Regions from separate parts of the Rahnella sp. CG8 genome, predicted to be linked through region 3. Evidence: predicted binding sites of a transcription regulator. Region 3 holds the regulator's gene; each other region holds the start of a gene.
What was found. The regulator LexA, encoded in region 3, represses DNA repair genes until DNA is damaged. The targets are predictions, from matches to a motif close to TNCTGTATGTACATACAGNA.
Positions count from the first base shown of each region.

Region 1 (10,352 bases), on a different contig from region 3:
TAAGAACGCGCTTTTCTCCGATAATAAAAGATAACGGGCCGACAATCAGCAAACGTCTGCATAGACTTGCACTGTCTGTATCTCATGAGCGGCTTTTGGTATGCTGCCCCGCTCAACGCTTTTATGTGGGAAACTATGGAATCCTGGTATTTACTCTATTGCAAACGTGGTCAGCTTCTTCGCGCAAAAGAACATCTTGAACGCCAGAACGTTAACTGCCTGACGCCGATGATCACACTGGAAAAACTGGTGCGCGGACGCCGCACTGCGGTCAGCGAGCCACTGTTTCCAAATTACATGTTCATCGAGTTCGACCCTGAGCGGATCCATACCACGACGATCAACGCAACGCGTGGCGTCAGCCACTTCATCCGCTTTGGTGCGAAACTGGCCACCGTCCAGCCAGATGTCATCAAACAGTTGATGGAGCCACCAACAATTGAAATTCGTGATCCTGATACGCCATATGAAGGCGATCAGGTGGTGATTACCGACGGGATTTTTGCCGGTATCGAAGCGATTTATACTGAACCGGACGGCGAAGCACGTTCACTGCTGATGCTTAACCTCATCAACCAGCCGGTTCGTCAGAGCATCGAAAATACGCACTTCCAAAAAATCTGACCGGCATCTCCGCCCAGTACAAATGATAAAGGCACCGTTAAAGGTGCCTTTATCATTGGGTTCAGCGGCGCGCGGACAATGCAAAAAGTTTACGTGCATTGTCATCCGTGATATCTGCCAGCCACTGAGGATCTTCCCCGCGCCACAGCGCGACCTGTTTAACAATATGCGGCAGGAAAGCCGGTTCATTGCGGCGGTTTTTCGGCTTGTTTTCCATATCACGCGGCAGTAAATACGGTGCATCGGTTTCAAGCATTAACCTGTCCGCAGGGATCAGCGGCAGCATGTCACGTAATTCCAGCCCGCGACGCTCATCGCACACCCAACCGGTAATACCAATCGACAGTCCGAGAGATAAATACAACTCAAGCTCCTGACGGGTGCCGGTGAAACAATGAACCACGCCGCCCGGCAAATCGGACAGCCAGGGTTTCAGCAACGCGGCGAAGCGCTCACCAGCATCGCGACAATGCAGAAACACCGGCAACTGTAATTCTTTCGCCAGCGCCAGCTGTGCCGTGAAAGCAGCTTCCTGTCGATCTGCCGGAGAAAAGTTGCGATTGAAATCCAGCCCGCACTCACCGATAGCCACAACATTGGGTAACACTGCAAGCTCACGGATACCGGCTTCAACCTGCGCATCCCAGTGACTTGCCTGATGCGGATGCACGCCCGCCGTCGACCAGCAAAAATCAGGATGCTCATCCGCCATTTTCTGCGCTTCGACACTTTCCTGCGCTGACGTTCCGGTGATCAACATGCCGCTCAGACCGGCAGTTCTGGCTCTTTCCACTACCTGCAGCCGATCTTTATCAAACTGACTGCTGGTGAGATTTATACCGATTTCAAACATGGGGAGTCCTGAAACAGAAACCGCCCAACAGGGCGGTTTCTATGTATAACGAAAGAAACTTTAAGCAGGCTGATCCGGATCGGTCTCGTTGTCGACGTCCGACCGGCGACGGCCTCCGACATAGAAACGGGCAAAGAACACGCCGATTTCAAACAACAGGTACATTGGAATGGCCAGCAATGTTTGCGAGAACACATCCGGCGGTGTTAACAACATCCCGACCACAAAAGCCCCGACCAGCACATACGGACGTTTCTTTTTCAAGTCTTCGGGTGTCGTTACACCACTCCAGCAAAGCAACACAATCGCGATAGGCACTTCGAAGGAGACGCCAAACGCCATAAACAACGCCATCACGAAATCGAGATAGTTGTTAATGTCGGTGGCTATCTGCACGCCAGCCGGTGCAGTTTTCGCAAAGAAAGCAAACGCCAGCGGAAACACGACGAAATAAGCAAACGCCACACCGAGATAAAATAACGCGGAGCTTGAAAACAGCAGCGGCATCATGAGACGGCGTTCGTGTTTGTAGAGCGCCGGAGCCACAAATGCCCAGACCTGATACAAAATGAACGGTGCAGAGACAAACACCGAGACAATCATGGTCAGTTTGATAGGCGTAAAGAACGGCGACGCGACGTCAGTCGCAATCATGCTCGCGCCCAGCGGCATTTGTTTGATCAGCGGTGAAGCCACCAACTGATAGATGTCATTTGCGAAATAAACCAGCGCTAAAAACACCACAATAATGCAGATAATGGCATTTAACAGGCGCTTACGCAGCTCAATCAGATGACTGATAAGGGGTTGTGTATCTTCAACTGCCATGTTTAACGCTCGCCTGTCGTTTGAGTTGATGAAGCCGGTTTAGCCGGTGCTGCGGGTTCAGCCACAGGGGCTTCAGCAGCAGTTTTCACAACCGGTGAAACGTCAACAGAAGCGTCAGCCGCGTGTTCCGCCGAGGCCGTCAGCTTTTCAGCCGCAACATGCGCCGTTTTATTTGAGGCCAGAGCGGCATCAACAGCACTTTGCGGTGCCGTTGCCGGTGCAGAAACCACATTGTCGGCAGCAGCAGGAGAGACACCCGCATCATGGTGCGCTTCAGCTTCATCCAGAACAGGGTTGTGGATGGTGTTGCCTTCCGCTTTGGCTTCTTCCACAGCTTTCTCTGCAGGATTCAATCCTGAATTGATCGACTGCTTCATAGATTCTGCGGCTTCTTTCAACTCGTCCATAGACGCTTTGATTTCTGGCGTGAGATTCTTCAGACCGGCTTCTTCCGCTTTCTTCAGGCTATCCTGCAATTCCTGGAGTTTCAGTTCCTGCGACAATTCGCTTTGAACTGAAGCAGCCATGGCACGAAGCGTACGGATCCAGCCTGCTACTGTTCTGACTGCTACAGGTAAACGCTCGGGCCCGAGGACAACCAGGCCAATCACCAATACCAGCAGCAGTTCACTAAATCCAATATCGAACACGGCTTATACCTGCTCTTTGTTTTGGCTCTTGGTGTCTTCTGCTTTCGCTTCTGGCTTGCTTTCAACAGACTTTGCTACGAAATCAGCATCAGTGGGAGAAACGTCAGCGTCTTTAGTTTTTGACTGGCTGTCGTCGTCACTCATGGCTTTTTTGAAGCCTTTGATGGAAGCACCCAGATCAGAACCCAGACCACGCAGTTTCTTCGTACCGAACAGCAGTACCACAAGAACAACGAGGATCAGGATTTTTGTAATACTAATACCACCCATTATTTTCACCTCAAACAGGAAGGAACGACATTTATTGCCGTCCGCAAACGGCATTCGATTTAAAACAATTTGCTCAGCTGGCGCGCTTCCATCCGATTAACCAGGAAACAACACCGGCTGCCATCAGGCAGGCGGGGTAAACCTTAACGCCACCCAACAGTAAGAGGGTTCCGCTCAGTAACAGCGTCGCACCCATTCCCAACAAATAACGAGACTGCCCCTGACGGGAACTCTGGTTATGGATCTGGGAGGAAAGCTTCTCAATGTTGTATTGCAACAGCTTGTGCTGATGCAGGCTCTGATAAACCAAATCTGGCAGTTCAGGCATTTTCTCAATCCAGAACGGCGCACGCTCTTTCAGTGCGCGGATCATCGCCGGCAGACCCACCTGATCACGAACCCAGCTTTCGAGGAAAGGTTTCGCCGTTGTCCACAAATCCAGTTGAGGATAAAGCTGACGCCCGAGGCCTTCTACATACAACAGTGTCTTTTGCAGCAACACCAACTGAGGCTGGACTTCCATATTAAAACGGCGAGCCGTATTAAACAGATTTAACAATACGTTACCGAAGGAAATATCCGCCAGCGGTTTCTCAAAAATCGGTTCACACACTGTCCGAATTGCAAATTCGAATTCTTCAACGTTGGTATCTCGCGGGACCCAGCCGGAATCGACATGCAATTCAGCTACTTTGCGGTAATCACGGTTAAAGAACGCGATGAAATTCTCCGCCAGATAGCGCTTGTCTTCCTTATTGAGCGAACCAACTATGCCGCAATCAATGCCTATGTAGCAAGGATCTTCAGGCGTTTCGTAGCTCACAAAAATATTGCCCGGATGCATATCCGCATGGAAGAAACTGTCGCGAAAAACCTGAGTGAAGAAGACCTGTACACCGCGCTCCGCCAGCAATTTCATATTGGTGCCCTGTTTTTTCAGCGCCTCAATATCAGAAACAGGGATCCCGTAAATACGTTCCATCACCATCAATTGTTCGCTGCAATAGTCCGGGTACACTTCCGGCACATACAGCATCGGGCTACCTTCAAAGTTACGGCGAAGCTGAATGGCATTCGCGGCTTCACGTAACAGATTCAGTTCATCGAGCAGCGTTTTCTCATACTCACGTACCACTTCACGCGGACGCAAACGGCGACCATCCGGTAACAAAATCGGTAGCCAGCCAGCAAGACGCGACATCAAACGGATATCAGCAACAATGGTCGGTAAAATATCCGGACGGATAACTTTGAGCACCACCGGTTTGCCGTTTTCTTTCAGGATCGCCGTGTGCACCTGAGCAATCGACGCAGACGCCAGCGGCGTCTGATCGAACTCATCAAACCAGGTTTCCAGCGGGCCACCCAGCGCGGCATCAATTTGCTGACGGGCTTTCGCACCATCAAACGGCGGAACATGGTCCTGAAGCAAAGCCAGCTGATCGGCTATGTGCGGGGGGAAAAGATCGCGGCGTGTAGACATCATCTGACCGAACTTGATCCAAACCGGCCCAAGCTGTTCCAGTGCCAGGCGCATGCGCTCACCTAACGGCTTTTCTTTATGACGATTTGGTAACCAGAAAAAAAGATAACGACCAATTCTCAGTGGTAACGTTAAGCGGATTTTAGGGATCAGTTCGTCAAGGCCGTAGATCAGAAACATGCGGATAATCAGATATAAACGTCGCATTTCCCTAGGCGTCACGGTTTGTCCTCCAGTTTTTTGATACGTTTATCCAGCGCATCCAGCTCACACACCAGTGCGGAAACCTCATCACTAAACCAGACAACTTCCAGCGGACCGGGTGCCATTTTCCACTCTTCAGTCAGCGTTTGCGCCACATAGCTCTGCTGGTGTTTCAACCCTTTTTGCAAAAAGCTGAAAACGCCCTGCACGGTCTGACTCAGCCCCTGTGCCGCAATGTCACCGATATAGGGTGCCAGAAATTCCGCAGGCTCAATTTCCGCCATATCCAGCAATGCAGAGAACTGCTGAACCAGGGCGATATCGCCATCAACTACCAGCTCGCCACTGCGCATCATGGGCGACAACTGCTGGCGATCACGTAACTTATGCAGCACTGACAGTTTCGAGGTGACGGTGCAATCTGCCGCGCCGTCCCATTGCCCGAGCACATCAATTTTCTGTTCACTGAACACAAACGTCAGTGGTGTACTCAGTTCCTGCAATTCAACACGCAGAACTTTACCGGCCAGACGTGTCCGCGCCGCCTTCATGCTGCGATCTCTGAAAAGCAGGTAATTAAGCGGCGTCTCGATAGCGGCAGTCAGTAACGGCGTTAACAACATCGGCATACTCATATCAGAATTTGAAACCCCGATGTAACGCCACAATGCCGCCAGTCAGGTTGTGATAAGTCACATTTTCAAAACCTGCGTCCGCCATCATTCCTTTCAGTGTTTCCTGATCCGGATGCATACGGATTGATTCAGCCAGATACCGGTAGCTTTCGGCATCGTGTGCAACCAGCTCGCCAATACGCGGTAAAATATGGAAGGAATAGGTGTCGTAAGCTTTGCTCAGCGGCTTCAGCACCGGTTTGGAGAATTCCAGTACCAGCAGACGCCCGCCCGGCTTGAGTACGCGGAACATGGAACGCAGCGCCTTCTCTTTTTCAGTCACGTTACGCAGACCGAAAGAGATGGTGATACAGTCAAAATAGTTATCCGGGAACGGCAGAGCCTCGGCATTCGCCTGAACGTAGCTGACGTTGCCGACGATGCCAAGATTGCGCAGCTTTTCGCGGCCCATCTTCAGCATGGAATCATTGATATCCGCCAGCACGACTTCGCCTTTCTCACCCACCAGACGGGAAAATTTTGCGGTCAGATCGCCCGTACCACCGGCCAGATCCAGCACACGTTGTCCCTGACGGACACCGCTGCAATCAATAGTGAAGCGTTTCCAGATGCGATGAATACCGAAAGACATCAGATCATTCATCAAATCATATTTTGCCGCAACGGAATGGAAGACTTCTGCCACCATTTCCTGTTTTTCATCTTTGGCTACTGTACGAAAACCAAAATGGGTGGTTTCCGGCGTCTGCTTTTCCATTATTTATGCCTGCTTTTTCAGTCGAACTCTTGGGGAGAAGTGTATCAGAACCCGTTCGAAAGCCCCATCACCGATGGTGATTCAACATATTGCAAAAATTCATGCATTGAATCACAAATACAGTGCAGGCCCTCTGACCCGCTATGTCTGCTGGTGGGGAGTTAACTCACCCGGGTTCAGCGTCTGTTCTTCTTCCGCATCAGAGGTATCGGGCAGAGATGCGGTGTCTTCAGGTTCATTTTCCGCTTTCGCTATTTCAGCCAGAGACGGACTGATAGGCCGTTTAACTTCAACACCCAGCGCGCGGAAACTTTCCACCTGTCCGATAAGATTACCACGGCCTTGCGAGAGTTTATTCATCGCGGATCGATAACTTCCCTGCGCTTTGTCGAGACTTTGTCCCATCGACTCCATGTCATCCACAAACAGCCGCAGTTTGTCGTAAAGACGTGCCGCGCGGTCGGCGATACGTTTGGCGTTCTGACTCTGATGCTCATAGCGCCACAAGTTACTGATCGTTCGCAGCGCCACCAGCAGGGTCGTCGGGCTGACCAGCATAATATTGTGCCGGAGCGCTTCGCTAATCAATTCTGGCTCACGGTCGATAGCCAGCAGAAAAGCGGGCTCAACAGGGATAAACATCAGCACATAATCGAGGCTGCGCAGACCGGGAAGTTGCTGGTAATCTTTGCGCCCGAGCAGGCGGATATGTCCGCGAACCGAGGCAATATGTTCATTGAGCGCCGCTTCCCGCTCGCTGTCATCCTCGCTGTTGAAATAGCGCTCATACGCGACCAGGGTCATTTTGGCATCAATCACTACGTCTTTATTCTGCGGTAACCTGACGACCACATCGGGCTGCATCCGGCTGTTGCTGTCAACCTGCACGCTGACCTGAGTCTGGTACTCATGCCCTTCACGTAAACCGGAAGCCTCGAGCACGCGGCTCAGCACCACTTCCCCCCAGTTGCCCTGCGTTTTGTTGTCACCTTTCAGTGCCTTGGTCAGGTTGACGGCTTCACGGGCCATCTCCACATTCAGTTGCTGCAGATTGCGGATCTCATGCGCCAGCGTATGGCGTTCACGGGCTTCCTGCCCAAAGCTGTCCTGCACCTGACGACGGAAACCATCCAGTTGCTCGCGCAACGGCAACAGTAACTTGTCGAGACTTTGCTTGTTCTGTTCGTCGGCACGGCGGCCATTTTGTTCGAAAATCCGGTTAGCCAGATTTTCAAACTGGCTGCTCAGGCGCTGTTCGCTGTTAATCAGCAGACGCTGCTTTTCTTCAGCCGCCATGCGGGTTTCATCCAGACGGGTTGAAACCTCACGCAACTCTGCTTCCTGCGCGCTGTTGATTTCCCGCTGCGCACGCAGTTCCTGATTCAGTTGCTCACACTCGTTTTGCCAGTGGGCAAGCAGTTGTAATTTTTCCTGACTGGCCGCCTGCAGGCTATGCAGTTTTCGCAGCTCAAGTTCAGCCTCACGCAGTTGCTGCTGCCCTGATTGCCGCTCGCTTTTGTGCGTATCATTTTCCGCTTTAGCCTGTTCCAGCGATTGTTCCAGCAAACGGCGCTGCGTTTCATACTCCGTCTGCTGTTGCTGTTGGCGCAGGCTGGCGATAAGCCAACCTACGAGTAAGCCCACTAACCCCGCCCCCAGGGCTGTCAGGATGCTGATATCCACGCGATTTCCCTCTTAAAGTCTCTTGCGGCCAAGGTAATGTCAGGCTGTATGGATGTCCAGTCTATTTTCTGTTGCATTGAGCCTTTGCGAGACGTCTTCCAAAAAGGAATTTCTCTGTATTTGCCCCCTTGCGATAGCCAGCCACAGAGAGCAGCATTCAAAACCAGCGGCTCAGCCACTGAATGCCGAAAGCACCTGGCGCCAGGATGCCGAAAGCCCAGATGAGTGCAGACGTCACATTCGCAATCTGGAAATATTTTTGCGGCATACCGCAGATACCGGCAACCAGTGGCACAACGGCACGAAGCGGGCCAAAGAAGCGGCCAATGAAAGCCCCGGGCATGCCCCATTTTTCAAAGAAAGCATGTCCACGAACCAGCATTTGCGGATGGCGGGAGAAAGGCCAGAAATTGCCAACCCGATCCTGATAACGGGCACCAATCCAGTAAGAAAGCCAGTCTCCCAAGAAAGCGCCTGCGGCGGCGGCGGCCCAGATGGGCCAGAACGGAATACCGGTTTCGCCGATCAGCGCGCCGAGTCCCAGCAAGATAAACGTTGCCGGGAGCAGCAGGGAAAGGAATGCCAGAGACTCACCAAAAGCCAGAAAGAAAACGATCGGTGCAGCCCACACCTGATGGGCGCGGATGAAGGTAGTGGTGTACTCAAGAAGGTCGTGAACAGTCAAAAATGCAGTTCCTTTTGTCAGAGATCCGGGAGGAGGTTCATCAATTATTCCAGATGGATTACTAACATGACCTTAACAGATCTGCTTAGCAGGGCAAAAAAACGGGCCGCCAGAGGCAGCCCATTGATGTGATGATGTGATGTGGTTGTTTTAGTTTTATAGGGACTAAATAAGCCTGCGGGCTGCTTCTACAACAATCTTCACCGCATGACTTTCAGTCTTTTTCATGGTTTCCGCATTAGGGATTTCCTGCTGCGTGCGGTTCACGATAACACCCGCCACCATCCCCGCGCGCAGACCCTGGCTTGCACACATGGTCAGCAGAGTCGCGGATTCCATTTCGTAGTTCATGACGCCCATTTCCTGCCACTCTTTCATCGATTCTTTGAAGCGACGGACAACACGGCCAGAGTAAGTGTCATAACGTTCCTGACCCGGATAGAAGGTGTCAGAAGAGGCGGTAACGCCAATGTGCGTCGCGGCACCCACGGCTTCTGCCGCCGCAACCAGCGCGGTGGTGCAGGCAAAATCGGCTACTGCAGGGAATTCCATCGGCGCAAAGTGCAGGCTCGCGCCATCAAGGCGAACGGCAGCGGTCGTGACCAGAACGTCACCGACATTGATGTGTGGCTGGATAGCGCCAGTTGTGCCGACTCGCAGGAAAGTCCGGATCCCCAGTTGCGCCAGTTCTTCAACCGCAATAGAGGTCGAAGGGCCACCAATACCGGTTGAGCAAACAATCACAGATTTGCCATCAAGCTCAGCACGCCATGAGGTAAATTCGCGGTGGGAAGCCAGACGAACCGGGTTCTCCATCAATTTGGCAATTTTTTCCACGCGCTCAGGGTCGCCGGGAACAATCGCCAGCGTCGCGCCGTTTAAATCTTTTTTGGCCAGGCCAAGATGGAAAACTTCAGGCTGAGACATAACAAACTCCTCTGTGTGTAAGGTCATTTATTGGCAGGAGGAACACCCGGCAACTGTACTGAACATTGTGACGTTATTTCGTGACGGTCGTCACTATGATGTAACAACAGGAATTTCACATACATTTATTTTGTGATTCAAGTCACAAAATAAGGAGGGGTGAGGGAATTTTAAACAGGCAATCTCCGCTGCCGGGGATTGCCTGTTTATCAGTTACAGTTAATCAGGCAGGAACGGCATCTGCCGCCGCACTGCGCGACCAGATCCGGTGTTTGAGCATGTCTTTCAGAAACGCCTTCAGCAACGCTCCTTCTGCTTTTTCACCTTCCACAACGCCCTCTTTCGGCACATCATCCGTCAGCCCCAGCAGCGATTTGAAGCGGCGTGCATCGCCACTTAGCCCCACCACTTTCAGGTGTTTGTAGGCTTCGAGCACATAATGCCGTGCATCGCCATTCATCAGCAGTGCGTCGATATGCCCATGCGGAACAATCACTGCATCAACGGTGATGGAAGGCGATCCGGCAAACGTAGCATCAACCGGCAACGTAGAACCATCATCGGCAGTCACACTCCCTAAGTGACTGGCCAGCAGCTTAGGGTGAACGCCAGCGGCCTGAAGTGCCTGTAAGGTTTCCAGAACATCCGCCGCATTCACACCTTCACCCAGCAATATCGCCACCTGCCGCCCTTTGATCGTGCCTTTACCGCTGGCATACAAACTCAGCGACGGATCATTTTTCAGCCCATTCA
Region 1 covers NZ_JABAED010000033.1:3,363-13,714, forward strand. The annotation lists gene rfaH (transcription/translation regulatory transformer protein RfaH) at 136-624, shown strand; gene tatD (3'-5' ssDNA/RNA exonuclease TatD) at 686-1,477, opposite strand; gene tatC (Sec-independent protein translocase subunit TatC) at 1,538-2,305, opposite strand; gene tatB (Sec-independent protein translocase protein TatB) at 2,308-2,955, opposite strand; gene tatE (twin-arginine translocase subunit TatE) at 2,959-3,225, opposite strand; gene ubiB (ubiquinone biosynthesis regulatory protein kinase UbiB) at 3,299-4,930, opposite strand; gene ubiJ (ubiquinone biosynthesis protein UbiJ) at 4,927-5,535, opposite strand; gene ubiE (bifunctional demethylmenaquinone methyltransferase/2-methoxy-6-polyprenyl-1,4-benzoquinol methylase UbiE) at 5,549-6,304, opposite strand; gene rmuC (DNA recombination protein RmuC) at 6,446-7,987, opposite strand; gene HGO41_RS22195 (DedA family protein) at 8,145-8,672, opposite strand; gene udp (uridine phosphorylase) at 8,838-9,599, opposite strand; gene katE (catalase HPII) at 9,823-10,352, opposite strand, start outside.
Region 1: the regulator LexA is predicted to act here: its motif matches at 8,030-8,049, upstream of rmuC (DNA recombination protein RmuC).

Region 2 (10,352 bases), on a different contig from region 3:
GTATTTTGATACATAACGATTTTTTACGACAAAAGGCTGCATTTTCAACGCTGAAACTGCCCGGTTTTTAATGTCCTGAGAGTGGCGTGAAGGGATAACATCTTGTTGCAAAATTAGGTAAAATCCGCCGCAGAAAACGATGTAAACCCGCCGCTCCCCATTTGAAAGGAAAACCATGCGCAACCGAACATTAGCAGACCTCGACCGGGTGGTGGCATTAGGCGGAGGTCACGGGCTGGGCCGTGTGATGTCTTCACTCTCGCTGCTGGGTCCGCGCCTGACCGGCATTGTGACGACTACCGATAACGGCGGTTCGACTGGCCGTATCCGCCGTTCCGTTGGCGGCATTGCCTGGGGTGATATGCGCAATTGCCTGAATCAGCTGATCACCGAACCGAGTCTGGCGTCGGCGATGTTCGAATACCGTTTCAGCGGCCAGGGCGAGCTGGATGGCCATAATCTTGGCAATCTGATGCTGCGCGCGCTGGATCATCTCACCGTGCGCCCGCTCGAAGCGATCAATCTGGTACGAAGCCTGCTGAAAGTCGACGCAGAACTGATCCCGATGTCAGAACAGCCGGTCGATCTGGCGGCCATTGATGCCAATGGTGAAACGGTTCACGGCGAAGTCAACGTCGATAAACTGGCACAAATTCCGCGCGAACTGCGGCTGGAACCCCAGGTGTCCACCACCCGTGAAGCGTTACAGGCCATTGCTGAGGCAAATCTGATCCTGATCGGGCCGGGGAGTTTCTTTACCAGCCTGATGCCGTTGTTACTGATGAATGATCTGACAACCGCGCTGCGCCGCAGCCGGGCGCATATCGTGTATATCGGAAATCTGGGGAAGGAACTGAGTGTCGCCGCCGCGTCGCTGACGCTGGACGACAAACTGGATATGATCGAGAAACGCATCGGCCGCCGCGCCGATGCCGCGATTGTCGGGCCGAAAGTCAAAATCGGCGGAAGCGCCACTGAACATCTGATTATTCAAAGCCCGCTCGAAGCCAGTGATGTGCCCTATCGTCATGACCGCGACATGTTACGCATGGCGATTGAAGAGGCGCTGCAAAAAATGATCTGATTGGTAAACATCAGATATAAGAAAGGCCGCGCGATGCGGCCTTTTTTGCGTCCGAAAACTGAATTTACTGCCAGTCAGCCAGGATTTCCGCAGTGGTTTTTACCGTTACCGGATTTCCCGGCACAGATAACTCACGCCACACTTCATTATGCTGCCCGATCAGTTGCTGCGCCGTCGCGTGTGTGCGATCGCCGGTAGTGTGCGCATCTGACGCAACCGTCACGGCATAGCCTTTGCTGGCAGCGATTTTGATGGTGGTGTCTACGCAATAATCCGTTGCACAACCGCAAAGGGTAAAACGGGTCGCATTCAGTTCCTGCAGAACGTTATCGAGTGAAGTGCGGTAGAAGGAATCACAGGCGGTTTTAGTCACAGAAATCGCGCCTTCCGGCTGATGTAATTCCGGTAATATCTGCCAGAATTCGCTGCCTTCGGTCATTTCACCTTCAGCGTGCTGAATGAAAATAACCCGCCCTGCCCGGTCAATCAGCTGATTAATGCGCTCAGCCCGTCCGCTGCGGTCATAACGCGGGGAAGCGAACACCCCGTTTTGCATATCCACCACGATAAGAACATGTTGCTCTGACACGATCCTTCCCCTCAAATGAACAGAATGAAATGCGCCTAAATTACTTTTTCACCAGCGGATGGTTATTCCACGGGCTGTCGGCAGCCGGTTTGGCGGTGCTGACTTTTGGCTTTTGCGGAGCCTGTGCTGAGAGCGGTGTGCGGCGCTTGCTGCGGGTCATATCCGGGCGCAGATGACCTTCAATGAAATCCAGATACAGCGTTTCCACTTCCTTACGCGCCCACGGCGTGCGGCGCAGAAATTTCAGGCTGGATTTCACACTCGGGTCGCTTTTGAAGCAGTTGATATTCACCTGCGAGGCCAGCGCCGGCCAGCCAAAGTTATCCACCAGCGTTGTCAGCAGTTTTTCCAGCGTGACGCCGTGCAGCGGATCTTTCGCTGCGCCAGGGTTTTGTGGTGTATCAGTCATTGGCTCGCTCTTCGTTAAAATGTCTGGGTCATGATTTTTAAGCCGCGCAGTCTACCACCCTTCTCGTTATGAAATCGCAATAAACTGCTCACGCAAGGCATGCAACTCGTCGCGCGTGTTGGCCGCCTCTTCGAATTCCAGATTTTGCGCGTGCGCATACATCTTGCTTTCCAGCTCTTTGATGCGTTGCTCCAGCGCTTTCGGCGTAAGCGATTTGAAGGTTTGCGCCGCTTCGGCATCGCGTTTGTCTTTGTTCTTTTTGGTTTTCGGCTGACCGAGTTGCAGGATGTCGGAGATCTTCTTGTTCAGCCCCATCGGCGTGATGCCGTTTTCGAGGTTGTACGCTTCCTGTTTGGCGCGACGTCGTTCGGTTTCTTCAATGGCGCGGGCCATTGAATTGGTAATTTTATCACCGTACAGAATCGCTTTACCGTTGAGGTTACGCGCCGCACGGCCGATGGTCTGGATAAGCGAACGTTCAGAACGCAGGAAGCCTTCCTTGTCCGCATCGAGAATCGCCACCAGCGACACTTCCGGCATGTCCAGCCCTTCGCGCAGTAAGTTGATGCCGACCAGCACGTCAAATTCCCCCAGACGCAAATCGCGGATAATCTCGACGCGCTCGACGGTATCGATATCAGAGTGCAGGTAACGCACCTTCTCGCCGTGTTCCTCCAGATACTCAGTCAGATCCTCGGCCATACGCTTGGTGAGCGTGGTGACCAGCACACGCTCGTTAATCGCCACACGCTTGCGGATTTCAGACAGCAGGTCATCAACCTGCGTGGTTACCGGTCGCACTTCGATGATCGGATCCAGCAAACCGGTCGGACGCACGACCTGATCGACCACATCGTCACCGGATTTCTCCAGCTCGTATTTGCCCGGCGTGGCCGAGACATAAATACTTTGCGGCGCCAGGGCTTCGAATTCCTCAAAGCGCATCGGGCGGTTATCCAACGCTGAAGGCAGGCGGAAACCGTATTCCACCAGCGTTTCTTTACGCGAGCGGTCGCCTTTGTACATACCGCCGATTTGCGGAATGGTGACGTGCGATTCATCGACAATCAGCAGGCCGTCAGCCGGCAAATAATCAAACAGCGTCGGCGGCGGCTCGCCCGGCCCGCGGCCAGACAGATAACGTGAGTAGTTTTCGATACCGGAGCAATAACCCAGCTCGTTCATCATTTCGAGATCAAACTGCGTACGCTGGCTGATGCGCTGTTCTTCCAGCAATTTGTTGTTGGCCAGCAACACTTTGCGGCGATCCGCCAGTTCGACTTTAATTTCTTCCATCGCCTGCACAATACGTTCGCGTGGCGTGACGTAGTGCGTTTTCGGGTAGATGGTGAAACGCGGCACTTCATGCTGCACCTGGCCTGTCAGCGGATCAAACAGCGAAAGGCGTTCAACTTCCTGATCAAATAACTCAATGCGCAGCGCCAGATCGTCCGATTCCGCCGGGAACACATCAATCACTTCGCCACGCACGCGGAAAGTACTGCGCTGGAAAGCCTGATCGTTGCGTGCATATTGCAGTTCCGCCAGACGGCGCAGGATCGAACGCTGATCGATAATCATCCCTTTGGTCAGGTGAAGCATCATTTTCAGGTATAAGTCCGGGTCGCCCAGACCGTAAATCGCAGAAACAGAGGCCACCACAATGACATCGCGCCGTTCGAGCAGCGCTTTGGTGGCAGAAAGACGCATCTGCTCGATGTGTTCGTTCACCGAGGCGTCTTTTTCGATAAAGGTATCGGAGCTCGGAACATACGCTTCAGGCTGATAATAGTCATAGTAAGAGACGAAATATTCGACGGCGTTTTCCGGGAAGAACTCTTTCATCTCGCCGTATAACTGTGCGGCCAGCGTTTTGTTGGGGGCAAGCACCATCGTCGGACGGTTCAGATCCGCAATCACATTCGCCACGGTAAAGGTTTTTCCTGAACCGGTTACCCCGAGCAATGTCTGGTGCGCCAGTCCGTTCTCCAGCCCTTCTTCCAGACGGCGTATCGCCTCTGGCTGGTCACCTGACGGTTTAAATTCGGAATGCAGTTTGAACTCTTTACTCATGACGGGCTACCTGACTGAAATGGGAATGCATAGGGCCATGCGCGCTGAACGGGTGAACAGTTTGCGGAAAAATAGTATGAAAGACTTCGCGATTTTTGCCAGCCCTGATTTTACCTTCGCTATAATACTGTATATAAAACCAGCTTCCAATCGATAAAAAGTGTTGGCGTTTTAACGTGCTGTCGATGCTGCACTTTTTTAGGATATGACGAATGAGAATTCTCACCATCAGATGACATTTTTTCCCAAAATCCGCATTCCCTCCATTTTCTGACCACAGGTTGACGAAGATTGACACAACTATGACGAACGAATTACGGCTGTATTGCTTTTAACTAACTCGTTGATTAAAAACAGTATCATTAAAAAGCTGCGAATACGGGCAAACTAAGCGGAACCCGCATGCTGACTCGTCTGTAGCAACTTTTCTCACTCTCATGCACAAGGTTATCCACAGGAATAGTGGATAAGTCCCAGCACGCCCCGCGCTGCGGGAGTTGGTAAAAAACTGAATTTTGCCTTCCGTGAGTCTGAAAGGTCTTTTTTAGTTATTTTTTATCTTTTTTATCTCCTTATTTATGCCTATTTTGCCTAAATTTCTGGGCTGATGTTTCTTGCAAAAACCAAAAGTACATCTCACCAGAATTTTTTGCTCACGTTTGTCCATGTGTTTGCACCAAAAACAGTGAAGACGGCACTGGCAAAGTGCAGTTCACCGTGGACTACTCCTTATGGGGTAATCTCAAAAACCTCAGAAATGCTAATGAATAATCCGAAATCATCAGCGGCGCGCCTGTTAACACCCCTGTAACTTCTCTTTCCCTGGCCGTTTTTACAAACTTGGCCTGAGAGTTGCAACGTCTCTGCATGTGGAGGTTGCGACAGCCGGAACTGCTTTTTTCGCCCCGCCATAAAAAATGAGAATTCCCCTGCTTTCAGGCAGGAAAAATCATTTTTAGCGCAAGGAAATGCCCCTTAACCCCATTTATCACTGATTAAGGGGGATTTATCTGTAATTGATGCTGTCAGGTTAGCCGTCAACAAACGGAATTAAATTCTGCGTTGGGGCATTAACAGCGGAACATAAATGTCAGAAATATGACAGTGGCCGTCAAAATGAAGTTCAGCGGAAGGCTCCGTGCGGGAGGGAGGTCTGATGTTAAGTGTAAAATCAGTTAATCAGTATTATGGGCAAAAACATATTCTGTGGGATATCAATCTCGAACTGTACCGCGGTCAATGTACCTGCCTGATCGGGCGAAATGGCGTGGGAAAAACCACGCTGGTGAACTGCATCATGGGGCATCTTCCGGTGAAAAGCGGCGCCATCTCCTGGCAGTCGCGTGACGAAGAGCCGCAAAGTCTGCTGAATTTGCCGGTCGAAAGCCGCGCGCAAATGGGGATTGGTTATGTGCCACAGGGACGGCAGATTTTTTCGCAGATGAGCGTCGATGAAAACCTGCAAATCGCCATGATGGCCAGCCGGAATAAGACCCGTCGCGTGCCGGAAGAGGTGTATGACCTGTTTCCGACATTAAAGGAGATGGGGGCGCGCAAAGCCGGTGAGCTCGATGAAAGCCAGCAGCAACAACTGGCAATCAGTCGTGCGCTGGTTCAGGAACCTGAATTACTGATTCTGGATGAACCGACCGAGCACACCAGCGCATCGATGGCGGCAAACATGGGCAATATCATTCACCGCCTGAACCGTGATCTCGGCCTGACATTGTTGCTGGTCGGTCATAAACTGCCGTTCATCCGCAGCGTTGCCGACCGGTTCTGCCTGGTCGACGGCGGACGCAACATCGCGCAAGGCACACTGGCGCAGCTTGACGATACATTAGTCAAAAATTATCTGACCGTCTGACGTCTCATGCCGTGAGACGGTTAAGATGAAGATACTGTCCCAAATTAACGTCAGTTCCGGCACTCAGGTAAGGGATCTCGCCCAGCAAAGGCGCAGGCAGCATACGCGTGAGCGTATCCATGTATGCCTGATGATGCTTCCCCGTTTCCTGTACGTCGTTAGCTATCCAGCCCGCCAGATGCAACCCGCTTTGTGTGATGGCCTGCGCCGTCAGCACGGCGTGGTTAATGCAACCCAGCCGCATGCCTACCACTAACACTACCGGCAACTGCTCGGCGATAACCCAGTCAGCAAAGGTATAATCTGCCGTCAGCGGTGTGTACCAGCCGCCTGCGCCTTCCACCACCACCCAGTCCGCCAGCGGTTCGAGATGACGTAATCCGTCTGATAGCACCCGCGGATCAATCGGCCGTTTTTCCAGTTCGCTGACGATATGTGGCGAAGTCGGTTCGATAAAGGTGCAGGGGTTCACTTCGTCATAACGCAGCCCGACGGTGCTGTAAGCCTGTAACGCCAGCGCATCACTGTTGCGCGGGCCTTCGCCGGTCATTTCACTGCCGGATGCCACCGGTTTGTATCCGGCTGTTTTGTGTCCTGCCTGCGCGGCAGCCTGCAAAAAAGCGGTGGTCGCGACGGTTTTACCGACTTCAGTGTCGGTGCCGGTAATAAAGTATTTTTGTTTCATGAAAAGCCTGGTGTTGGTTTTAGCTCCCTCCCCTGCGAAGGGGAGGGTTGGGGTGGGGTGGGGTATTAATGGCAACTCTGACTTTCAAGTTGCCTGCAAAACCCCCCTCCCAACCTCCCCCTTCGCAGGGGGAGGAGTTATTTATCGGGGGATCAGTTCTTCGACCTGCAAAATGCCGTAGACCAGCCGGTAGTTGAGCGGCAGGATGCCGTCGCGGCGGGCATAGTGTTTGTCCAGCAATTGCAGACGTTCACGCCCGCCCAGACCGCCGAGGCGGCCATTTTTGATGTGCGTCGCACCGATGCCTTTCAGCGAGCGCAGCAGCGACATCACATCGGGGAATTGAGCAACATGATCGCTGAAGGTCACATCATGGCGATACGGCGCGCAGGCTTCGGCGATTTTGTCCGGCGTCAGGAACTGATTCACGTGACGTCGGCCATCGACCTTCATCCATGCCGCGGCCAGCTCATTGAGCGAACCTTCTGCCAGCGTGGAAAACAGCACCAGCCCGCCGTTGCGGGTGACGCGGTGCATTTCTTCCAGTGCGCGTGGCAGCGCGTTACACCACTGCACCGCCAGATTGCTGAAGCAGATATCGACAGAGTTGTCGGCAAACGGCAAACGTTCGATGTCGCCCGGCACGTACTCATCAGCAGAATCCAGCTCACGGGCGCGATTTAACATGCCCTCAGAGAGATCCAGCGCAATGACATTTTTACCCTGCGCACGCCAGTAACGGCTGAAGTGGCCGGTGCCACAGCCCGCATCGACGACAATCTTACCGGCGTCTTGCAGATACGGCGCTGCCAGCGCCAGTAATTCCTCACCCACATCACGCTGCAACTGCGCGGCGTTTTCGTAACTGATAGCGGCACGACTGAACGCATCGGCCACCGCTTGTTTGTTCACTAATTCAGTGACTGCACCCATGAAGGGACTCCAGCAAAAAATCGATATCTTCCGGCTCATGCGCCGCTGTCAGGGTAATGCGCAGCCGCGCACTGCCCGGTGGCACCGTCGGTGGACGGATGGCGCTGACCCACAATCCGCGATCGCGCAAGGTGGATGCCAGATCCAGCGCGGGCTGGTTTTCACCCACAATCACCGGCTGGATCGCCGTCTGTGAACCGGTCAGCGGATACGGCAAACCGGCGGCACCCGCGCGAAAACGGGCAATATTGGCGGCCAGTTTATCACGCAGACCGTCATCCTGCCGGACTCGTGCCAGTGCAGCCTGTAACGCGCACACCTGCGCGGCGGGCATCGACGTGCTGTAAATCAGATGGCGGGCAAACTGCAACAGGTAATCGGCGGTAGCATCATCACACAACACCGCCGCGCCGCTGCAACCGAAAGCTTTTCCGAATGTGACCACCAGCAGTTCCGGCCGGATGCCCTGTTGCCAGCAACTGCCGCGCCCTTCTTCACCGGTAACGCCCACACCGTGCGCGTCATCAACCATCAGCCAGCTACCGTGCGCTTTGGACAAGCTATGCAGATCAGCCAGCGGCGCGGCGTCGCCGTCCATACTGAATACACCTTCGGTCACCACCAGCGTTTCACCGGCTACGGGTTTTTCCAGCAGGCGCTGCAGGGAATCCGGCTGATTGTGGTGAAAACGCCGCAACTGCGAAGGTGCATGGGCTGCGGCTTCCAGTAAAGACGCGTGACTGAGTTTGTCAGCCAGCACGCGATCCTCAGCCTGCATCAGCGCCGCGAGAATCGCCTGATTCGCCGCAAAACCGGAGATAAACAGCAAAGCCCGCGGATATCCCTGCCACTGCGCCAGTTGTTGCTCAAACGCGGCATGCACCTCGCTGTAACCGGTGACGTGTCCTGAACCGCCGCTGCCGACACCGTATTTAGCCGCACCCTGCTGCCACGCGGCGATCACCTCAGCGTCCTGACTCAGGCCGAGATAATCGTTACCGGAAAAATTCAGATAACGCCGCCCGCCCTGCGTCAGAAAACGCGCACTGCCGCCCTCATTCGGCTGCCGTACACGAAATGCCGCCGCCTGTTTGCGCGCCGCCACCGCGTCGTTGATCCGCGTTTGCCAGCTCACCGGTTATACCGCAGCGTTGTAGAACTGATCGGTATCGGCGTGGACCAGCTGCTCGGCAAGCGCGGCCTGCTGCTGGTTATCGCCCATTTCTGTTTCAAATGACTGCGGGTTAAGCCCCAGCTTGCCGAACAGAATCAGGTCTTTATCTTCTGCCGGGTTTGGCGTGGTCAGCAGTTTGCAGCCGTAGAAGATGGAGTTGGCACCGGCCATAAAGCACATCGCCTGGGTCTGCTCACTCATCTGTTCGCGACCTGCGGAAAGGCGCACATAAGATTGCGGCATCATGATGCGCGCGACCGCGATCGTGCGGATGAAATCAAACGGATCCACATCGTCATTATCCGCCAGCGGCGTACCTTTCACTTTCACCAGCATGTTGATCGGCACACTTTCCGGCGGCACCGGCAGGTTCGCCAGTTGCATCAGCAAACCGGCGCGGTCTTTGACGGTTTCACCTAAACCCACAATACCGCCGGAACAGACTTTGATGCCTGCGCCGCGCACTTCCGCCAGCGTATCCAGGCGTTCCTGATAGCTGCGGGTCGTTATGATGCTGCCGTAAAATTCCGGCGAGGTATCAAGGTTATGGTTGTAGAAATCCAGCCCGGCGTGCGCCAGACGCTGTGCCTGCGTAGTGTTCAGCGTGCCGAGGGTCATGCAGGTTTCCATGCCCATTTCTTTCACGCCCTGCACCATCTGCTCGAGGTACGGCATGTCACGATCGTGCGGGTTTTTCCACGCCGCGCCCATACAGAAACGGGTTGAACCGGCGGCTTTCGCCTGTCGGGCAGATTCGAGCACCTGCTCGACTTGCATCAGACGTTCAGATTCCAGCCCGGTTTTGTAACGGGAACTTTGAGGGCAATATTTACAGTCTTCGGGACAGGCACCGGTTTTGATCGACAGCAAGGTGCTGACCTGAACCTGTCGCGGGTCAAAATGCTGACGGTGAATTTGCTGCGCTTCGAACATCAGCTCCAGGAATGGCTTATCGAACAGAGCCTGCGTTTTTTCCAGCGTCCAGTGGGTGCGGGTAGTCATTGATGACTTCTCCAAAATAGAGGGAATAATTTTTAAGGGTTATAATCCGTAAACTATTTTTAATTTGTTTTGGTTTACCGTCAACGTTAAAATTATTTTTTAGTTTACAACTTACGCCTCAGGATTCGTTTATGACTCCCGCCGATATTGAATTCGACCAGCGCCACATCTGGCATCCGTATACCTCCATGACCAAACCGCTGCCCGCCTATCCGGTGGAATCCGCGTCCGGCGTGATGTTGCAACTGGCTGATGGCCGCAAACTGGTTGACGGCATGTCGTCCTGGTGGGCGGCAATCCACGGTTACAACCATCCGCAGTTGAACCAGGCGGCCATCGAACAAATCGGAAAAATGTCACATGTGATGTTTGGCGGGATCACCCATCCGCCGGCGGTTGCGTTGTGCGGCCGTCTGGTAGAAATGACCCCCGCCGGGCTGGAATGCGTGTTTCTGGCGGATTCTGGTTCGGTGGCCGTTGAAGTAGCACTGAAAATGGCGATGCAATACTGGCAGGCGCGCGGTGAAAAACGCCAG
Region 2 covers NZ_JABAED010000007.1:98,478-108,829, forward strand. The annotation lists gene HGO41_RS08955 (gluconeogenesis factor YvcK family protein) at 176-1,084, shown strand; gene HGO41_RS08960 (isochorismatase family protein) at 1,149-1,673, opposite strand; gene HGO41_RS08965 (VF530 family protein) at 1,714-2,082, opposite strand; gene uvrB (excinuclease ABC subunit UvrB) at 2,149-4,155, opposite strand; gene HGO41_RS08975 (ABC transporter ATP-binding protein) at 5,312-6,022, shown strand; gene bioD (dethiobiotin synthase) at 6,027-6,707, opposite strand; gene bioC (malonyl-ACP O-methyltransferase BioC) at 6,849-7,640, opposite strand; gene bioF (8-amino-7-oxononanoate synthase) at 7,624-8,775, opposite strand; gene bioB (biotin synthase BioB) at 8,779-9,816, opposite strand; gene bioA (adenosylmethionine--8-amino-7-oxononanoate transaminase) at 9,948-10,352, shown strand, end outside.
Region 2: the regulator LexA is predicted to act here: its motif matches at 4,281-4,300, upstream of uvrB (excinuclease ABC subunit UvrB).

Region 3 (10,352 bases):
CCAGACAGGCCGGTGCATGGGAAACCATTAACTACCAGAAAGAAGATATCGCGACCCGCGTGGCGGAACTGACGAACGGCGAAAAAGTCGGTGTGGTTTACGATTCCGTCGGCAAAGATACCTTTGAAAAATCGTTAAACAGCCTGAAACGTCGCGGTTTACTGGTCAGTTTCGGCAATGCGTCCGGCCCGGTAAAAGGTGTGGATCTGGCGATACTCAATCAAAAAGGTTCGCTGTTTGTGACGCGCCCTTCCCTGAATGGTTACGTGACTAACCGTGAAGAACTGCTGGAGGCGAGCAGCGAGCTGTTCTCAATGATCGCCAGTGGCGCGATAAAAGTGGATGTCAGTGACGCGCAGAAATTCCCACTGTCCGAGGCAAAACGCGCGCATGAAACGCTGGAAAGCCGCGTGACACAGGGTTCAAGTCTGCTCATCCCATAAAAGTTTCCCTGAACCAATGCAAAAAAGGCTTTCACAGTTGTGAAAGCCTTTTTTACTGCCTGACTCAGACGACCTCTGATTTCAGACGGGTACTGCTGTAGGGTACTGCCGGGTAAATCCACAGGGCGATGTCACTTAAGCGACTATTGTGTGCCTCAGCGGACTTGATGAATTCGGTTTACAGCCTGCTGGCTGCCAATGAATTCCATCCTAACAGTCACCCATGTTAAAAAATATGATTTATGCATTTTGACCGCACATTCTGACCCAGCTTGTGATCGCTAGCACATAAGCAAAAGTTATCACTGCAACGGTTACATTTTTTTGCGCTCAGAATACGGTCAGCAATCCCCATCATTTCATGCAGTTACGGAAACCGATAAAGTGAAGCTGTTATTATGGCAAGCGACGGCGACGGTATTTTGGCTCATCAGGCCGGAAAAATGTCCGGTAAATCCAGACCGCAAGCACGGCCAAAAGCAGCCACGGCAACATTTTTACAACAATCGCCAAAAACCCACCCAACATCATCAGAGCAAATGCCACGACCAGCGCCGCAACCATACCCAGTAAAGAAATGCCGGTCAGCATCAGCATAAAGAAAAAACCAAGCACGAAGAGAATTTCCAGCATCGGGTGCTCCTTAATAAGCCATGTGCGATAAGACGTAGCGTCCAAACACGCATTAACCATTACAAGAAACATGCCAGTGTGATGGGATAAATAATTGATTGAATGATAAGGAAAAAATAATTCGCAGGCACGAATGGCCTGCGAAAAGATAGTAAATTTGACTAACAGATAGCGATTTTACTCACCCTGTTTTTATGCCTGCGCCACCACTTCCTGCGGCTGAGCAACCATCTGCAACGCCTGTTCGACCACATCAATGCCCGCGCCGGCTTTATGCGCATTCTCACTCAGATGACGACGGAACTGACGCGCGCCCGGCACCCCCTGGAACAGACCAAGAATATGGCGGGTGATGTGACCGAGGTAAGTACCTTTGCTCAGTTCCGCTTCGATATACGGATACAGCGCGCGGATAATATCCGGCCCGGTTTTCAGCGGCGCATCAGAGCCGAACAGCTCGCGATCCACATTCAGCAACAGGCCCGGATTCTGGTAAGCCTCACGCCCCACCATCACGCCATCCATATATTGCAGGTGCGTTTTGGCTTCTTCGAGGGTTTTGATACCGCCGTTAATTGCCAGGGTCAGGTGCGGGAAATCACGCTTGAGCTGATATACGCGCGGGTAATCCAGCGGCGGAATTTCACGATTTTCTTTCGGACTGAGGCCCGAAAGCCAGGCTTTACGCGCATGAATAATGAAGGTATCGCAACCGCCGTTTTCTGAAACCTGACGGATGAAATCACACAGAAATTCGTAGCTGTCCTGATCGTCAATACCGATTCGCGTTTTAACCGTGACCGGAATTGAGACTACGTCGCGCATGGCTTTGATGCAGTCAGCCACCAGCGACGCCTGACCCATCAGACAGGCACCAAACATGCCGTTCTGCACGCGATCTGACGGGCAACCGACGTTGAGGTTAATTTCGTCATAACCACGTTCTTCCGCCCGTTTTGCGCAATGCGCCAGATCAGCCGGATTGCTGCCACCAAGCTGCAAAGACACCGGATGTTCTGCATCGCCAAACCCGAGATAATCCCCTTTGCCGTGAATAATGGCGCCGGTCGTGACCATTTCGGTATACAGCAACGTCTGGCCGGTCATCAGCCGGTGAAAATGGCGGCAGTGGCGATCGGTCCAGTCGAGCATCGGCGCAACGGAAAAACGCTGGGCGGAAAAGGGAGTGGTCTGGGGCATTACGTGTTGAGTTTCTGACATCGGCCTGACATTCGCTGAAGGGGTTCGTGACGCTCCCCCCGCTTCGCGCCAGAGGGAAGGTAATCGCTGATTATACCACAGAACAAAGATTCGGCATCTTGTGCCGCTGAGCAGGCGGATGCCGACGTTGCATCACATCTGAATGGCGCATAATTCGTCGTTTTGGTGCAAGCATGATAAAATCATCGGTGGTCGCATGATGTGGCCTATTCATTCCAATCTGCGCTCAGAGACCGTTGCTATGACCCTGAATAATCCGGAAAAATTACTTTCACAAGCTGAAGAACTTTGCCAGCAGCGCAATGTTCGCCTGACGCCGCAGCGGCTGGAAGTACTGCGCCTGATGACGCAACAACCCGGTGCGATCAGCGCCTATGACTTGCTGGATCTATTGCGCGTAAGCGAACCTCAGGCGAAACCACCGACCGTTTACCGGGCGCTGGATTTTCTGCTGGAACAGGGATTTATTCACCGTGTTGAATCCGCAAACAGCTATGTTCTCTGCCATCATTTTGAAGAGCCGAGTCATACTTCTGCGTTGTTTATCTGCGACCGCTGCGGGTTAGTTACCGAAAAAACCACCGACGGCATTGAAGAGCGTCTGGCAAAACTGTCATTAGAATCCGGATTTGAGCTTCGCCATTCCGTCGTTGAAGCGCATGGCTTATGTGCAGAGTGCAAAGTAGTAGAAACCTGTGACAGCCATGACCATTGCGATCACGACCACAGTATTGTGGTGAAAAAACGCTGAATGATCGGGTTTTAAGGTCTTGAAGGTGACTCGTAAGAGGGGGATGTTTTGTACAGAGAAGAGGTTGGGTACATCCGTGTACCCGTATCCTGAAGCGTTCCGGGTAGGAGCAGCTAAATCTCAGGATACGTCACTGGCACGCGAGGGGGAGTCGCGTCTTACCAGTGATATTTGTTTTTGGTTTCCCATTCATTGAGCTCTTTCTCGGCCTGATCTTTTTGATAGCCGTAACGCTCCTGAATTTTACCGACTAACTGATCACGTTTACCTTCAACCACTGTCAGGTCGTCATCAGTCAGTTTGCCCCATTGTTCTTTCACTTTCCCTTTGAACTGCTTCCAGTTACCGTCGGCTTGGTCCTTATTCATAAAATATCTCCTGTTACCTTGGGTTTTATGAACTGCATTTCGTCTTGCAGCTCGTCCTTAACACTTTAAAGGTTAGTAGAGAATCTCGATTAATCCTCCCTAAACAGGGATAAAAACCACTATTAGGATTAATCTAAAGCATGAAATAACGACAAAGCTGCGCTTATTTCTTTGAAAATAGCTGAAAAATCAGTGCGACGGAGACGAAAACCATGTGTCATGCCGCCAGTAACGACGCCATATCCAGCCCAGTGAAATCCCGCGTAACCCGAGGAATACCGTCAGCGCCAGCCACAACGCATGATTGCCCAGCAGCGGTAAAGTGAACAATGTCAGCCCGAACCCCAGCGCCGCCGCCAGCATGCTGTTTCGCATATCCCGCCCACGCGTTGCGCCGATAAACATGCCATCAAGCAAATAGCACCAGACAGCCACCAGCGGCAGTATAATTTGCCAGCCAAGATATCGGTCCGCCAGCTCACGCAATTCCGGTAATGATGTCAGCGCATCAATGATCGCCCCACCCGCCAGCGCGTAAACCAGAGCAAAAAACAGCGCAACCAGCCCGGCCTGACGACACGCGGCATGCCAGACATTCAGCAGTTTTTCGCGGTTGCGGGCACCGAATGCCTCACCGGAATGCGCTTCGATAGCATAAGCAAAACCGTCAAGTGCAAACGCGGTAAATGTCAGCAGGTTCATCAACACGGCGTTGACCGCCACAATGTGGCTGCCCAGCCGCGCGCCCAGAACGGTCAGCGATGCAAAGCAAAGCTGCAACAGTAATGAGCGCAGCATGATGTCGCGGTTAAGCCCGAGAAGACGGCGCAAATTACCACGCCACGCGGAGGTGATTTCTGCGCCGGTGATACCGCGTCGTTTCATCACCCGCCAGACGAAATACAGCCCGATGAGTAGCGTGAAATACTCGGAGCTTGCCGTCGCCATGGCTGCGCCACGCACGTTCCAGCCCAGCCCGATCACCAGCCACAGATCCAGAATGATATTCAGCAAATTCCCGGCAATCAGCAAAATCACCGGCCCGCGAACGTACTGAATGCCGAGCAACCACCCGAGGATCACCAGATTCGCCAGTGAAGCCGGGGCGCTGAACCAGCGGATTTCGATAAACAGCCTCGCCTGTTCAAGCACGGGCTGGCTGCCGCCGACAATGTGAAACGCCAGCTCCATCAGCGGATGACGGAATACCACAATAATGACGCCCGCCAGTACAGCCAGAAGGAAGGGTTGTACAAAAGCACGCGCCAGAAGCTGATTATCTTTCGCGCCCAGCGCCTGAGCGGTCATGCCGGTGGTACTCATCCGCAGAAACAGTAAGAGCATAAAAAGGAAAGTGGTGATCATCGAACCCACAGCCACGCCGCCGAGATAATCCGGGCTGTCGAGATGACCGATCACTGCGGTATCCACCAGGCCGAGGAGCGGCACCGTGATATTGGAAAAAATCATCGGCAATGCCAGCATCCAGAGCGCTTTATCGGCAGGGCTTAAAAAGGTGTTTTTGAGTGTGTGTCGCAGGGAATGATGTTGCATAGAGAATCTCATGCCGGAGGTTCAGGTTATGCCTAAAATGACATCGCCCCGAAAGGGGCGATGATGAGAGAAACGCATTTCTCTTTGAATTCACATGGATGCCAGAGGCGGCCGCCATCCATATTCAATTAGTTTTAGTCTTGTCTATCTGACACAGCAATTTCTGACTTAGTCATATCTGACCGAGTAATTCGAGTTATATCAAGGCGGCAACTAAGCGAACGCCGGGAGCATACACAAATATGTGACCGGGGTTCGCGAAGGCAGCCAACGCAGAGATAGCTCGAAGTACGAAGGTCAGATCCAGTCGCCGTTGCGGATAACACCTACGGCTAAGCCTTCAATGCTGAAATTCTGCTCGCGCAAATCCACCACGATCGGCTGAAACTCGCTGTTCTCAGGCAATAACTGCACCACACTGCCTTGTTTTTTCAGGCGTTTCACGGTGACCTCATCATCGATACGGGCCACCACAACCTGACCATTACGCACGTCTTGCGTTTTATGCACGGCCAGCAGATCGCCGTCAAGGATACCAATATCACGCATCGACATACCGCTGACACGCAGCAGGAAATCGGCGCTCGGCTTAAACATTGCCGGATCGATCTGATAGTGCCCTTCGATATGTTGCTGCGCCAGCAGCGGTTCACCGGCGGCAACGCGGCCAATCAGCGGTAAACCTTCTTCTTCTTCCATCAGCAGACGAATGCCGCGTGATGCACCGGAAACAATCTCAATAACACCTTTACGCGCCAGCGCTTTAAGATGCTCTTCCGCCGCATTGGGAGAACGGAACCCCAGACGTGATGCAATCTCTGCGCGGGTTGGTGGCATACCGGTGGTGGAGATATGATCGCGAATAAGGTCGTAGACCTCTTGTTGTCTGGTCGTTAAAGCTTTCATTCCGCCCCCTGGTTGTTTATACAGTCTTGCTGTGAGTATATACAGCTAAACGGTCAATGAAAACCTAAGATTGAATAAAAACAGGGCATAACGTTGATTCCTGGAATGCAGATTCCAAATCAGAACCATCGCGACCAAAAGATGCTGACCCAGACAAAAATCGCCAATATGATGGTCAGAAGTACGGCAGCAGAGCCGATATCTTTTGCGCGACCGGAAAGCACATGAAACTCAGGCCCGATGCGGTCTATTGCACATTCCACCGCGCTGTTGAGCAACTCCGTGACACAGACCAGCACGACGGATCCCACCAGCAGGATACGTTCAATGGTGCTGACATCAAGCCAGAAAGATAGCAAAATTAACGGGATAGCGACGCTGGCCTCCTGGCGAAATGCCGCTTCGTTTTGCCATGCCGCTTTGAATCCTTTCCAGGAATAGCCGGCCGCTTTATAAATTCGGGTAAATCCGGTGACTTGGTTCGCCATTTCGGGTACTGATCCTTAGAGTGTTTGCAGCATTTTAGCTTTTATATGACCACAGATCTCCACGGATCTTTCTGGTATCCTTGCGGCGAAATTGCTAACAAGAGGCTTCACGTTTTTATGTCAGGTTGGCGTAGACTTTATTACACATTATTGAATTTACCACTCTCATTGCTGGTAAAGAGCAAGGTCATACCTTCAGATCCGGTTACCGAGTTGCATTTAGACCCGACGCGGCCGATTTTGTACGTATTACCTTATAATTCCAAAGCCGATTTGCTGACGTTGCGTGCGCAATGTCTGGCGCAGAATCTGCCTGATCCTCTTATTCCGCTGGAAATTGACGGCACCCTGCTACCAAGCCATGTCTTTATAGCCGAAGGCCCGCGCGTATTCTCTTATTACACGCCGAAGCAGGAGTCCGTAAAGCTGTTCCACGACTACCTTGATTTGCACCGCAATAATCCGGATTTAGACATTCAGATGTTGCCGGTGTCGGTAATGTTTGGTCGTGCACCGGGCCGTGAAGGTCAGGACGACACGCCGCATCTGCGCGTGCTGAACGGTATCCAGAAATTTTTCGCTGTGCTGTGGCTGGGGCGGGACAGTTTCGTCCGTTTCTCCAATACCGTTTCCCTGCGTTATATGGCGACGGAACACGGCACAGATAAGACGATTGCTCAAAAACTGGCACGTGTGGCGCGGATGCATTTCTCCCGTCAGCGTCTGGCTGCGGTTGGTCCGCGCCTTCCGGCACGTCAGGATTTATTCAATAAATTGCTGGCCTCAAAAGCCATTGAGAAAGCGATTGAAGACGAAGCCCGCAGCAAGAAAATTTCCCACGAAAAAGCCCAACAAAACGCCATCGCCCTGATGGAAGAGATTGCCGCTGACTTCTCTTATGAAGCCGTGCGCCTCTCTGACCGTGTGCTGAGCTGGACGTGGAACCGTTTGTACAAAGGCATCAACGTTAATAATGCCGAGCGTGTACGCCAGTTAGCGCTGGACGGTCAGGAAATTGTGTATGTGCCTTGCCACCGCAGCCACATGGACTATCTGCTGCTGTCTTACGTGCTCTATCATCAGGGTCTGGTACCGCCGCATATTGCCGCCGGTATCAACCTGAATTTCTGGCCGGCTGGCCCGATTTTCCGCCGTCTGGGTGCGTTCTTTATTCGTCGAACCTTTAAAGGCAACAAGCTCTATTCGACGGTTTTCCGTGAATATCTGGGCGAACTGTTCAGCCGCGGTTATTCGGTGGAATACTTTGTGGAAGGGGGGCGTTCGCGAACCGGGCGTCTGCTGGAGCCGAAAACGGGCACGCTGGCCATGACCATTCAGGCCATGCTGCGCGGCGGTTCACGTCCGATTACGCTGGTACCGATTTACATCGGTTATGAGCACGTCATGGAAGTGGGTACGTACGCGAAAGAATTACGCGGTGCGACCAAAGAGAAAGAAAGCCTGACACAGATGCTGAACGGGCTGCGCAAGCTGCGTAACCTCGGCCAGGGTTACGTGAACTTCGGTGAGCCGCTGCATCTGACCACTTACCTGAACCAGAACGTGCCAACCTGGCGTGAAGCCATCGACCCGATCGAAGCACAACGTCCAAGCTGGCTGACGCCGACAGTGCAGGATTTGGCAGAACAGATCATGGTGCGCATCAACAATTCAGCGGCAGCCAATGCCATGAACTTGTGTTGTACCGCGCTGCTGGCCTCCCGTCAGCGTTCACTGACACGCGAACAGCTGACCGAGCAAATCGACTGTTATCTGCAATTGCTGCGTAACGTGCCTTACAACGCGGATTCGACGGTGCCTGATCTGACCGCTGACCAGTTGCTTGATCACGCGCTGAACATGAATAAGTTCCAGGTTGAGAAAGACAACATTGGCGACATCATCGTTCTGCCTCGCGAACAGGCCGTGCTGATGACGTATTACCGCAACAACATCCATCATATGCTGGTGTTGCCATCACTGATTTCAAGCATTGTGATGCACCACCGCCAGGTCAGCCGCGCGGAATTACTGCATCAGGTCGAACTGATTTATCCGATGCTCAAAGCCGAACTGTTTATGCATTTCGATACGCCTGAGCTGCCACAAGTGCTGGATGTTCTGACGCTGGAACTGGCGCGTCAGCAAATCATTCACCTTGAAGATGATGAGCTGACACTTAATCCGGCCCGTATCCGCACCCTCCAGTTGCTGGCGGCTGGTGTACGTGAAACGCTGCAACGTTACGCGATTACCTTCTCCCTGCTCACCAATAACCCAAGCATCAACCGCGGTGCACTGGAAAAAGAGAGCCGGATTATGGCGCAGCGTTTATCCGTGCTGCACGGTATCAATGCCCCTGAATTCTTCGATAAAGCTGTGTTCTCGACGCTGGTCGGCACACTGCGCGCAGAAGGCTATATCAGTGACACCGGCGATGCCATTCAGGAACAAACGCGTGAGATTTACCTCATGCTCAGCGACCTGATGACACCGGATATCAAGCTAACTATCGAGAGTGCGGGAATGCCTTCTGAGCTGCCGCAAGCAACGGAGCCACCGGCTGAACCGAAGATGGATGTACGCGATACCGATCATTAACCCGTATTAGCGCCAGACATCAGATTAAAAAAACAAAACGCCCGGACTTTTTACAGAGTCCGGGCGTTTTTAATTGTTGTCGCGCAGGCTAACTTACTTAGAAATTGAAGCCTGACAGGCTCATCAGAATACCGAGGAACAACACCAGCCCGACATAATTGTTCTGGCGGAAAGCCAGGAAACAGGCATCACGTTCACGTTTAGCAATCAGCTTTTGCTGATGCACAAACAGCGCAGCAGCCAGCAGCAACGACCAGTAAAACGGTGCGCTGAGCTGGGAAAGATAACCGACAATCCCCATCAGGATCAGCGTTGCCAGTTGCAGCAGGCCGATGATCAGCGTGTCAAAACGACCAAACAGAATCGCTGTCGATTTCACGCCGATCTTCAAATCATCGTCACGATCGACCATCGCGTATTGCGTATCGTAAGCCACCGTCCAGCAGATATTTGCCACGAACATTAACCAGCAGCTAAGCGGCACACTTTCGCTCACAGCGGCATACGCCATCGGAATTGCCCAGCCAAACGCCGCGCCCAAAACCACCTGCGGCAGATGGCTGACGCGCTTCATGAACGGATAAATCCATGCCAGCGCCAGTCCGGCCAGAGACAGCCAAATGGTCATGCGGTTAAGCAGCAGAACCAGCAGGAATGACACCAGCACCAGTCCGGCGAATAATATTTTCGCCTGCTTGCCGGTGATCGCCCCGCTCGGCAATGGCCGGTGAGCGGTGCGTTTTACGTGACCATCAAACTTACGGTCAGCGTAGTCATTCACCACGCAACCGGCGGCACGCATGAAGAACACGCCCAGCACGAAGACCAGCAAAATCTTCGCAGACGGCATTCCCCCTCCCGCGACCCACAGTGCCCATAACGTTGGCCACAACAGCAGCAGTGAGCCAATCGGCTTATCAATGCGCATCAGGCGGCAGTAATCACGCCATGTGCCCTGCGTCATACTTCCTGACACTCTCTGTTCTCCTTGTTGATTAGTCTGACTCATACCTTGCTCACTTTACCCTCAGGGCGGTGAACCGGCGAATCCGGGAGGAAAATTTCGGTCAGCAGCAACGGCTTATCAGACAAACGCAGGCGGGAACGGCGCGCCCATAATTCTCCCTGCTCACTGTGTAACTGGCCTAAATGAATGTAATCGCGGGACAAGTTGTTCCCGCTAAACAGATAGCGCCCCAGCGGCACCGTGCCTAAATCGACCAGCGCCAGATCCGGCCCGGTCAGCGTTTCTTCAGGAATGACCGTGCGCCCCAGCAGCCAGGGTTCGGCATCGCCAAACAGCACGATTTCGCGGATCCAGTAACGGGCACTTTCCGGCAACTGCTGTGCTTCGCTTTCACCCAGTTCTTCGCGACTGACAAAACAT
Region 3 covers NZ_JABAED010000026.1:24,765-35,116, reverse strand. The annotation lists gene HGO41_RS20455 (quinone oxidoreductase) at 1-443, shown strand, start outside; gene pspG (envelope stress response protein PspG) at 840-1,076, opposite strand; gene dusA (tRNA dihydrouridine(20/20a) synthase DusA) at 1,269-2,276, opposite strand; gene zur (zinc uptake transcriptional repressor Zur) at 2,539-3,048, shown strand; gene HGO41_RS20435 (CsbD family protein) at 3,207-3,416, opposite strand; gene dinF (MATE family efflux transporter DinF) at 3,606-4,970, opposite strand; gene lexA (transcriptional repressor LexA) at 5,268-5,876, opposite strand; gene HGO41_RS20420 (diacylglycerol kinase) at 5,996-6,364, opposite strand; gene plsB (glycerol-3-phosphate 1-O-acyltransferase PlsB) at 6,482-8,965, shown strand; gene ubiA (4-hydroxybenzoate octaprenyltransferase) at 9,063-9,929, opposite strand; gene ubiC (chorismate lyase) at 9,971-10,352, opposite strand, start outside.